DNA from 3 places in the Ancylobacter sp. 3268 genome. Region 1 is predicted to be linked to each of the others. Evidence: predicted binding sites of a transcription regulator. Region 1 holds the regulator's gene; each other region holds the start of a gene.
What was found. The regulator LexA, encoded in region 1, represses DNA repair genes until DNA is damaged. The targets are predictions, from matches to a motif close to TGTTCNNNNTGTGTTCNG.
Positions count from the first base shown of each region.

Region 2: a site for LexA is predicted at 1,441-1,458, ahead of J2X65_RS19110 (DNA recombination protein RmuC). Genes of this name have one in related genera too.
Region 3: a site for LexA is predicted at 1,847-1,864, ahead of J2X65_RS07885 (UvrD-helicase domain-containing protein). Genes of this name have one in related genera too.

Region 1 covers NZ_JAVDUX010000010.1:45,115-48,388, reverse strand. Annotated here, with positions in the region: gene J2X65_RS15015 (ComEC/Rec2 family competence protein) at 1-1,195, shown strand, start outside; gene lexA (transcriptional repressor LexA) at 1,410-2,132, opposite strand; gene atzF (allophanate hydrolase) at 2,334-3,274, shown strand, end outside.
Region 2 covers NZ_JAVDUX010000014.1:40,705-43,978, forward strand. Annotated here, with positions in the region: gene fmt (methionyl-tRNA formyltransferase) at 1-801, opposite strand, end outside; gene def (peptide deformylase) at 843-1,388, opposite strand; gene J2X65_RS19110 (DNA recombination protein RmuC) at 1,489-2,664, shown strand; gene J2X65_RS19115 (LysR family transcriptional regulator) at 2,776-3,274, shown strand, end outside.
Region 3 covers NZ_JAVDUX010000004.1:342,170-345,443, reverse strand. Annotated here, with positions in the region: gene J2X65_RS07900 (aminopeptidase P family protein) at 1-234, opposite strand, end outside; gene J2X65_RS07895 (LysE family translocator) at 270-878, opposite strand; gene J2X65_RS07890 (transporter substrate-binding domain-containing protein) at 999-1,805, shown strand; gene J2X65_RS07885 (UvrD-helicase domain-containing protein) at 1,988-3,274, shown strand, end outside.

The DNA of each region.
Region 1 (3,274 bases):
GCTGCTGGTGCTGTGCGGCGTGATGCTCGGACGGCCGGCGCTCACCCTGCACACACTGGCGCTGGCGGCGCTGATCGTGCTGACGCTCGCGCCCTGGGCGATCCTCGATCCCGGCGCGCAGATGTCCTTCGCCGCTACGCTGGCACTCGTCGTTGCCTATGAGCGCGGCGGCCGTCGCCTTATCGCCGCCGGCGCCGGCCGGGTGCCGTGGTATGCATCCGGCCCGGCGCGCTGGCTGGCGGCGCTGGCGCTCACCTCGCTGGCGGCGGGCCTCGCCACCGCGCCCTATGCCGCCTATCACTTCCAGCGCCTGGCGCCCCTCAGCCTTGTCGCCAATCTTGCGGCGACGCCGCTGGTCAGCTTCGTCATCATGCCGGCCGGGCTGATGGGCACGCTCGCCATGCCCTTCGGCTGGGAGGCGCCGGCGTTCCGGGTGATGGGCTGGGGCATCGATGCCATGAACGCCATCGCCCGCGACGTGGCGGCGCTGCCCGGCGCCGATGGCGGCGTGCGGGCCATGCCGCTCGCCAGCCTGGCGCTGATCACCTTCGCCTTTCTCGCCGCCTGCCTGCTGCGCACCCGGCTCGCTTTGGTGGCGGTGGTCTTTGCGGCGGCGGCCATCTGGCCGCTCGCCGCCGCCCGCCCTCCCGACGTGTTGATCGACGCGCAGGCGCGGACCGTGGCCGTGCGCGGGCCGGACGGGCAGCTCGCGCTGATGGGCGATCGCCGCAAGGGCCTTGCCGAGCGGTTTTCCGCCGAGCAGTGGCTCTCGGCCGAAGGGTTGCGCGGCAAGGGGGCGGGAGCGGCGCCCGCCTCATCGCCGGGGCACGCCGCCCCGGCGGTAGATGCGGCGCAGTCGCCGGCAAGATCGGCGGCGCCGGGAGCGCCGACCGGCCGATGCGATGCACTTGGCTGCGTCCTGCCGGCACGCGACGGGCGGCTCGTCGCCTATCCGCTCGACCGCGCCGCGCTGGCGGATGACTGCCGCCGCGCCGCGCTGGTGCTGACACGCTTTACGGCGCCGGCGGATTGCGCCGCCGAGGTGGTGCAACTCGACCGGGCGGGCGAGGGGGCCGGGACCGCTTTCCTGCTCGAGCCGGACGGCGGCTGGCGCCGCATCGATGCCCGCCCGCCGGATGGCGCGCGCCCCTGGCTCCCGGGATCCTCGAGCTATTTCCGCAAGACTGCGCCGTGATTCTGCGAAAAGAACGGCGCCGAAACAAAGAGCAGGAGCCTTCCCGGTGAACCGGGTTCACCGAAAGCGCTCAAGCGCGAAATCCGCAGGGGTGTCACCGGCCACCCGGTCCCCGCGCCGGGATTCAGGACCATCGATGTGTCGGAAGCATTGCGCCGCCGCCGGCACGGCGCAGCTTCGCCCCGTCAAAACGCTGGTCCGCCGGCGGTGAGGCTCAGTAGCGGCGGAACAAGCCGACCAGCCGCCCCTGGATGCGCACGCGGTCCGGCCCGAAAATGCGGGTTTCATAGGCCGGGTTGGCCGCTTCCAGGGCGATGGAGGCTCCCTTGCGGCGCAGCCGCTTCAGCGTCGCCTCCTCGTCATCGATCAGCGCCACCACGATCGAACCGGTCTCGGCGGTGTCGCCGCGGCGGATCAGCGCCAGGTCGCCATCGAGAATGCCGGCCTCGATCATCGAATCGCCGCGCACCTCCAGCGCGAAATGCTCGCCGCCGCCGAGCATCTCCGCCGGCATGGAAATGGTCTGGCTCGGCGACTGTATGGCGGAGATCGGCGAGCCGGCGGCGATGCGGCCCATGACCGGTACCGGGATCGGCCGCATCGCCTCGTCGTCGCCCGGCGGCGGCGCGGCAGGGCGGGAGCGGCCGAGGCTGCCCTCGATCACGCTCGGTGCGAAGTTGCGGGGCTGGGCGGAAGCCGCCGGCTTCGGCATCGCCTGCACCGTCTCGGGCAGGCGGATCACTTCCAGCGCCCGCGCGCGATTTGGCAGCCGGCGGATGAAGCCGCGCTCCTCCAACGCGGTGATCAGCCGGTGGATGCCGGATTTGGACCGGAGGTCGAGCGCTTCCTTCATCTCCTCGAAAGAGGGCGGTACGCCGCTCTCCTTCAGGCGTTCATTGATGAAGCGGAGCAGTTCGTGTTGCTTGCGGGTGAGCATCAGCGCAGGTCCATCCCCGGCGGGCAGCCAAAATGAAACAAATCACGAACAAACACTATCCGTTCTTTTTGTGTTCCACAATCGGTAAATAAAGCCCTAAGCGGTCGACGCGATGATGGGCTCCCGCTAATGTATGCAATGTCACGGTCATTGCCTAAGTGATACGCAGATTTGGCTTCTTGCTTGATTGGGAGATCCGCATTGCCTGCCACGATCGCCGACATTCTCCATGCGCACCGCTCCGGCCGCTCGACTCCATCGCGCACCGTCGCCGCCTGCCTGGAGCGGATCGAACGGCATGCCGATCCGTCGATCTTCACCGCGCTGTTCGGGCGCGAGGCGCTCGCCGAGCAGGTGGCGGCGCTGGAGGGGCGTGATCCGTCGAGCCTGCCGCTCTATGGCGTGCCGTTCGCGGTGAAGGACAATATCGACGTCGCCGGGCTGCCAACCAGCTGCGCCTGTCCGGATTTCGCCTATGTCGCCGCGCGCGATGCCACCGCCGTCGCGCGCCTGCGGCGGGCCGGCGCCATCGTCATCGGCAAGACCAATCTCGATCAGTTCGCCACCGGCTTGAACGGCACCCGTTCGCCCTATGGCACGCCGCGCAATGCCGTGCGCGCCGATCTGGTGCCGGGCGGCTCGAGCTCGGGCTCGGGCGTGGCGGTGGCGGCGGGGCTGGTGGCCTTCGCGCTCGGTACCGATACCGCCGGTTCGGGGCGCATCCCCGCCGGGCTGAACAACATTGTCGGCATCAAGCCGAGCCTCGGCCTGGTCTCGACGAGCGGTCTGGTGCCGGCCTGCCGCACGCTCGACTGCATTTCGGTGTTCGGCCTCACCGTCGACGACGCCTTCGCCGCGCTCCGGGTCATGGCCGGGCCGGACGAGGCCGATCCGTTCTCGCGGCCGCTGCCGCTCGGCACGCCGGGCGCCTTCCCGGTGGCGCCGCGCATCGCCGTGCCGCGGCCGGAGGACCGGGTGTTCTTCGGCGATCGCCAGGCCGAGGCGGCCTTCGCCCAGGCCATCGCCCGCATGACCTCGCTCGGCGCCCGCCTCGTCGAGATCGCCATGGAGCCGTTCCACGAGACCGCCAAGCTGCTCTATGAGGGGCCGTGGGTCGCCGAGCGCTATGCCGCGGTCGGTCC
Region 2 (3,274 bases), on a different contig from region 1:
AACGGTCAGGCGGTCGTCGAGCACCGTGCCCGGCGTGCCCGCGCCTTCACCAATGGTGGAGCGCAGCACCTTGACCCGCACCCCGCCCAGCTCGAACCAGGCGCCGGGGAACGGCGACAACCCGCGAATGTGATTATGCACGTCGCCGGCCGGCCGGCTCCAGTCGATGCGAGTCTCGGCCTTGTCGATCTTGGCGGCATAGGTCACGCCCTCGGCCGGCTGCGGCGTGAAGCCGAGCGCGCCGCGCTGCAGTGCCGCCAGCGCCCGGCCCATCAGATCGGCGCCGATCACCATCAGCCGGTCGTGCAGCTCGCCGGCGGTCATGTCGGGCGTGATGGCGACGCGTTCGACGAGGCCCACCGGGCCGGTGTCGAGCCCCTCCTCCATGCGCATGGCCGCAACGCCGCTCTCCTTGTCGCCCGCCATGATGGCGCGCTGGATCGGCGCGGCGCCGCGCCAGCGCGGCAGCAGCGAGGCGTGCAGGTTGAGGCAGCCGAGCGCCGGTGCGGCAAGGATCGCCGGCGGCAGGATGCGGCCATAGGCCACCACCACCGCGACATCGGCATTATGGGCCGCGAAGGTGGCGGCCGCCTCCTCGCCCTTCAGCGTGTTCGGATGCAGTACCGGGATGCCGAAGCGCTCCGCGGTGCGGTGCACCGGCGAGGGTACGAGGTCGAGACCGCGCCGCCCGGCCGCCGCCGGCGCGCGGGTATAGGCCGCGACCACCTCATGGCCGGCGCCGACGATCTCGACCAGCGTGGGCACCGCGAATTCCGGCGTTCCCATGAAGACGACACGCATGAAGGGTCTCCGCGCCGGGAATGGAGGGGGAGGACGGCGCGTCAGTCGCGCTCTCGCTCCTTGGCGGCCTTGGTGAACTTCTTGATCACCCGGTCGCGCTTGAGCTTGGAGATGTGGTCGATGAACAGCACGCCGTTGAGATGGTCGATCTCATGCTGCACGCAGGTGGCGAGCAGCCCGTCGGCGTCGATCTCCTGCATCTCGCCATTGAGGTCCATGAAGCGCACCTTGACCCGCGCCGGCCGCTCGACATCCTCGTAATAGTCCGGAATCGACAGGCAACCTTCCTGGTAGACCGATATCTCCTCGGAGGCGGAAACGATCTCCGGATTGATCAGCGCGATGGGGTTCTTCTCGCCCTCGTCGTCGCCATTATCTTCCTTCGCCCGGCGCTTGCCGACATCGACGGTGACGATGCGCTCGGGCACGCCGATCTGGATGGCGGCGAGCCCGATGCCCGGCGCGTCATACATGGTCTCGAACATGTCGTCGACGAGCGCGCGCACGCGCGCGTCCACACGCACGATCGGATCGGAGACGAGGCGCAGGCGGTTGTCGGGAATGATGACGAGCGGGCGTACGGACATGGCGGGGAAATAAGCGACGCGCGCCCGCTGGTCAACGGTCTCGAAACTATCCCGTTCCCTTTTCGTTCGCGCGCGGCGCGAAATCTGCTAGAAGCGGCGCATGGACCAGCTTCTGTTTGCCGTCGCCGGGCATCCCGTCACCCTTGCCGAGCTCCTGGCCGGCGCCGGCGCGCTCGCCCTGCTGCTGCTCGTCGCCGTGCTGGTGGCCGGCGCGCGGCAGGCGCGGGCCCGCGCCCTTGAGGCCGAGGAGCAGGCCCGACGCGCCGAGGAGCTGGAGGACCGGCTGATCGAGCTCACCCGCAGCCAGTCGGAAATGGCGGGGCGGGTGCAGTCTATGACCGAGATCCTCGCCCACCGGCAGGGCGAACTCGCCCGCGCGGTGGCCGAGCGGCTCGATGCCACCTCCTATCGCATTGGCGAGAGCCTCGCCCGCGCCAATGAGGCGACGCACGAGAACCTGATGCGCCTCAACGAGCGGCTGGCGCTGGTCGACCAGGCGCGCGCCAGCCTCGGCGAGCTTTCCGGCCAGGTGATGGGCCTGCGCGCGACGCTGGCCAACAAGCAGGCGCGCGGCGCCTTCGGCGAGGGGCGGCTGCAGGCGATCATCGCCGATGCGCTGCCGCGCGAAAGCTTCGCCTTCCAGCACACGCTGGCGAATGGCCGCCGCGCCGACTGCGCCATCTTCCTGCCCGGCGACCGGCGGCCGCTGCTGGTCGATTCGAAATTCCCGCTGGAGGCGATCACCGCCTTCCGCGAATCCGCCAGCCCCGAGGCCCGCAAACAGGCCGAGACCCGGCTCAAGCAGGACGTCGGCAAGCACATCGGCGACATCGCCGAGCGCTATCTGGTGGCGGGCGAGACGCAGGACGTCGCGCTGATGTTCGTGCCCTCCGAGTCGGTCTATGCCGACCTGCACGAGCATTTCGACGACGTCATCCAGCGCGCCTTCCGCGCCCGGGTGGTGCTGGTCTCGCCGTCGCTGCTGATGCTGGCGGTGCAGGTGGTGCAGGCGATCGCCAAGGATGCGCGCATGCGCGAGCAGGCCGACCGCATCCGCGCCGAATGCGGGGCGCTGGTGGAGGATGTGAAGAGGCTGCGCGAGCGCGTCGGCAATCTCGCGAAACATTTCGGCCGAATGGGCGACGACGTCGCCCAGACGCTCACCTCCGCCGACAAGATCGCCCGTCGCGGCGGGCGCATCGCCCAGCTGGAGTTTTCCGAGCCGCCGGAGACCGAAGACGCCGGCCCCGCCGGGTTGCGCGGCGCCGCCGAATAGCCCCTGCCGCAGCGGTGCGGCACGGCATCGCGTTTTTCAACTGTCTAATTCGCAAAAGCTATCGCCTCTGATACATAACGTCTTTCGCCCACGCGCCGGGAATGCGTACGAGTGATCGACCGTTTCGAACTGCTGCTCGCCCTCGCCAAGGAACGCCATTTCGGCCGCGCCGCCGAAGCCTGCGGCATTACCCAGCCCACGCTGTCTGCCGGGCTCAAGCAGTTGGAGGAGGCGCTCGGCGTACGCCTCGTCGAGCGCGGCTCGCGCTTCATCGGCTTCACGCCGGAAGGCGAGCGGGCGCTGGAATGGTCGCGGCGCATCATCGCCGATACCCGGGCCATGCGCCAGGAGATCGCGACGCTGCGCAAGGGCCTGTCGGGCCATATCCGCATCGCCGCCATCCCCACCGCCATGCCGATGCTGAGCGAGCTGACCACCCCGTTCCACCAGAAGCACGCCGATGTGCGCTTCACCCTGATCTCGGCGAGTTCCAACGAGGTGCTGCGGCTCATCGAAAATCTCGAGGCCGATGCCGGCGTCACCTATCTCGACAATGATCCGCTCGGGCGGGTGAAGACGGTACCTTTGTACAAGGAGACCTATCGGTTCC
Region 3 (3,274 bases), on a different contig from region 1:
GGCGGCCTCGTCGCGCAGCACCAGGGCGATGCCGGCCGAGCCGGTGAAGCCGGTGAGCCAGGCGAGGCGCTCGTCGCAGGGCGGCACATATTCGTTCTGGTGCGCATCGGCGCGCGGGACGACGAAGCCGTCCAGACCGCGCCGGTCGAGCTCGGCGCGCAGCCGCGCCAGGTGGGCGGCGCCACGCTCGGGAGCGGCGGAATCGGCGAAGGACTGGAACTTGGCTTCGAACATGACATGCACTCTCGAGGAAAGCGGGCGGCCGTGCCTCAGGCGCGACTTTGCATCGCCCGGCCGGCATCCCACAGCGACTTGGCGCCGAAGGCGATGAACATCATCCCGACCAGGCGGGTGATGATCGTGCCGTGGCGCAGGAACACCCGCCGCACCGGCGCCAGGCCGGCGGCCCAGACCAGGATGATATCGGCGGCGATGAAGCCGATAAAGGCGGCGGCCATCAGGATGGGCGCGTCGCTCCAGGCGAGCGAGGTGGCGTAGCTGGCGGTCAGCGCCGTGTACATGGCCACCGACACCGGATAGGCCTTCGGATTGGTGAGGCCGAACAGCACCCCGGTGATCAGCGGCCGGCCGGCACCGACGGGGCCGCCGGCGCTGCCCTTCGAGGTCAGCGCCTTGACCCCGAGCCAGCACAGATAAAGGCCGCAGACGATGCCGAGCAGATCGAACAGCGTCGGGCCGAGCTGGTTGACGCCGATGATGGCGGCGAAGGCGAGGGTGCCCCAGAACAGGTCGCCGACCAGATGGCCGCTGACGAAGCGCACCCCGGCACCGCGCCCCTGCGCCGCGGCGAGCGAGAACAACGCCAGGAAGGCCGGGCCGGGCATCAGCACGTATAGCGCGCCGGCCAGCGCGGTCATCGTAAAGAGTCCGTACGACATGTTCGGGAAACCGGCTGGACGAAGGGGGACGATTGGGCCAGCATCGGCCCGATCCCTTGGTACGTCAATCTGACCGCCCGGCAAATGGAGCTTCCCCCAATGATCCGGACGGGCCGTCGCCGGCTGGCGCTGATCGTCCTCGGCGCCCTGTTCGGCGTGCTGCCGGCATGGCTGGCGGCAACGGCGCCGGCCCTGGCCCAGCTGACCATCGGCGTGCATCATGACAACCGGCCGTGGGAATTCAGGGAGCCGTCAGGCGTCTATGTCGGCTTCGACATCGACATGGTGCGGGCGCTCGGGGCCGAACTCGGGGTCGAGGTGACGACGCGGCCGCTGGGCTTTGCCGAGCTGTTCGACGCCCTCGATGCCGGGCATGTCGACGCGGTGGCGAGCAGCCTCACCATCACGCCGGCGCGGCTGGCCCGCTTCGACTTCACCCAGCCCTATTACCGCACCTCGCAGGCGGTGGCGGTGCTGAAGAACGCCGGCATCCGCGACCTGGAGGGCCTGGCCGGCAAGACGGTGGCGACGACGCCGAGCTCGACCAATGCGCAATGGCTGGAGGCGAGCCGCGGCCGCTACGCGATCCGCTCCATCCGCTATGTCGACAGCATGGACGAGGCGCTGGCCCTGCTGCGTCGCGGCGAGGTCACGGCCTATTTCGGCGACGAGCCGGCACTGCTCTACGCCCTGCTGGAGAGCCGCGACCTCGCCGTCATCGCCCGGCTGCCGACCGAGGACCGCTACGGCATCATGCTGCGGCCGGGCTCGCCATGGACGGCACGGCTCGACACCGCGTTGTCGGCCATCAAGGTGAACGGCACGCTGGCGGCCATTCACCGCAAATGGTTCGGCTCGCGTCCGCCGCCGGATTCGCCGGTGACGACGGTGCTGCCCCGGCCCTGAGGCCGTGTCCGGAGCGGCCCGGCCTCGCCAAACGGGCATGCCGATGCCATTTTGTTCTCGTAGGAATCGCTGGTGCGCCTTTCGGGGAGGTCGAGGGACTTTCGCGAAAGCGGGCGCCGGCTTATTGAGGCGGGCGCGCTTTCCTGGCCGCGGGCGATGTTGCCCGGCCGGAAGCGGCTCAGATGACGAGAACGAGCGGGCCCTTGGCCGACCCCTGGAACCGACCTGACGACGACATTCCCTTCGACCTGCCGGCGCATACGCCCCGCCCCGGCGGCATCGCCGCGCGTGCACGTGCCGGCGCGCAGCCGCCCGGCCCGGCCAGCCGGGGGGCGGCCTATCTCGACGGGCTGAACCCCGAGCAGCGCGCGGCGGTGGAGGCCACCGAGGGCCCGGTGCTGGTGCTTGCCGGCGCCGGCACCGGAAAGACGCGGGTGCTGACCACCCGCATCGTCCACATCCTCTCGCTGGGCCTTGCCTATCCCTCGCAAATTCTCGCGGTGACCTTCACCAACAAGGCGGCGCGCGAGATGAAGGAGCGCATCGGCCAGATGGTCGGCGAGCAGGTGGAGGGCATGCCGTGGCTCGGCACCTTCCACTCCATCGGCGTGCGTATGCTGCGCCGTCACGCCGAGCTGGTGGGGCTGAAGAGCGGCTTCACCATTCTCGACACCGACGACCAGATCCGGCTGCTGAAGCAATTGCTCCAGGCCGAGAACATCGACGAGAAGCGCTGGCCGGCGCGGCTGCTCGCGGGCACCATCGACGGCTGGAAGAACCGCGGCCTGACGCCGGACATGGTGTCGGCCGGCGAGGGCGCCGCCTTCGCCAACGGCCGCGGGCAAAAACTCTATGCCGACTACCAGGCGCGGCTGAAGGCGCTGAACGCGGTGGATTTCGGCGATCTGCTGCTGGAGAGCATCCGGCTGCTGCGCGAGAACCCGGACGTGCTGGCCGAGTATCACCGGCGCTTCCGCTACATTCTCGTCGACGAGTATCAAGACACCAATGTCGCGCAGTATCTCTGGCTGCGGCTGCTGGCGCAGGGCTCGCACAATGTCTGCTGCGTCGGCGACGACGACCAGTCGATCTATGGCTGGCGCGGCGCCGAGGTCGACAACATCCTGCGCTTCGAGAGCGACTTTCCCGGCGCCAAGGTGGTGCGGCTAGAGCGCAACTACCGTTCCACCGGCCATATCCTCGGCGCCGCCGCCCATCTGATCGCCCATAATGAGGGCCGGCTCGGCAAGACGCTGTTCTCCGAGGGCGAGAGCGGCGAGAAGGTGACGGTGACCGGCGCCTGGGACAGTCAGGAGGAAGCCCGCGCCATCGGCGAGGAGATCGAGGCGCTGCAGCGCCAGGGACGGGCGCTGTCGCAAATGGCGATCCTGGTGCGCGCCTCGTTCCAGATGCGCGAATTCGAAGACCGCTTCGTCACCATGGGGCTCAACTACCGGGTGATCGGCGGC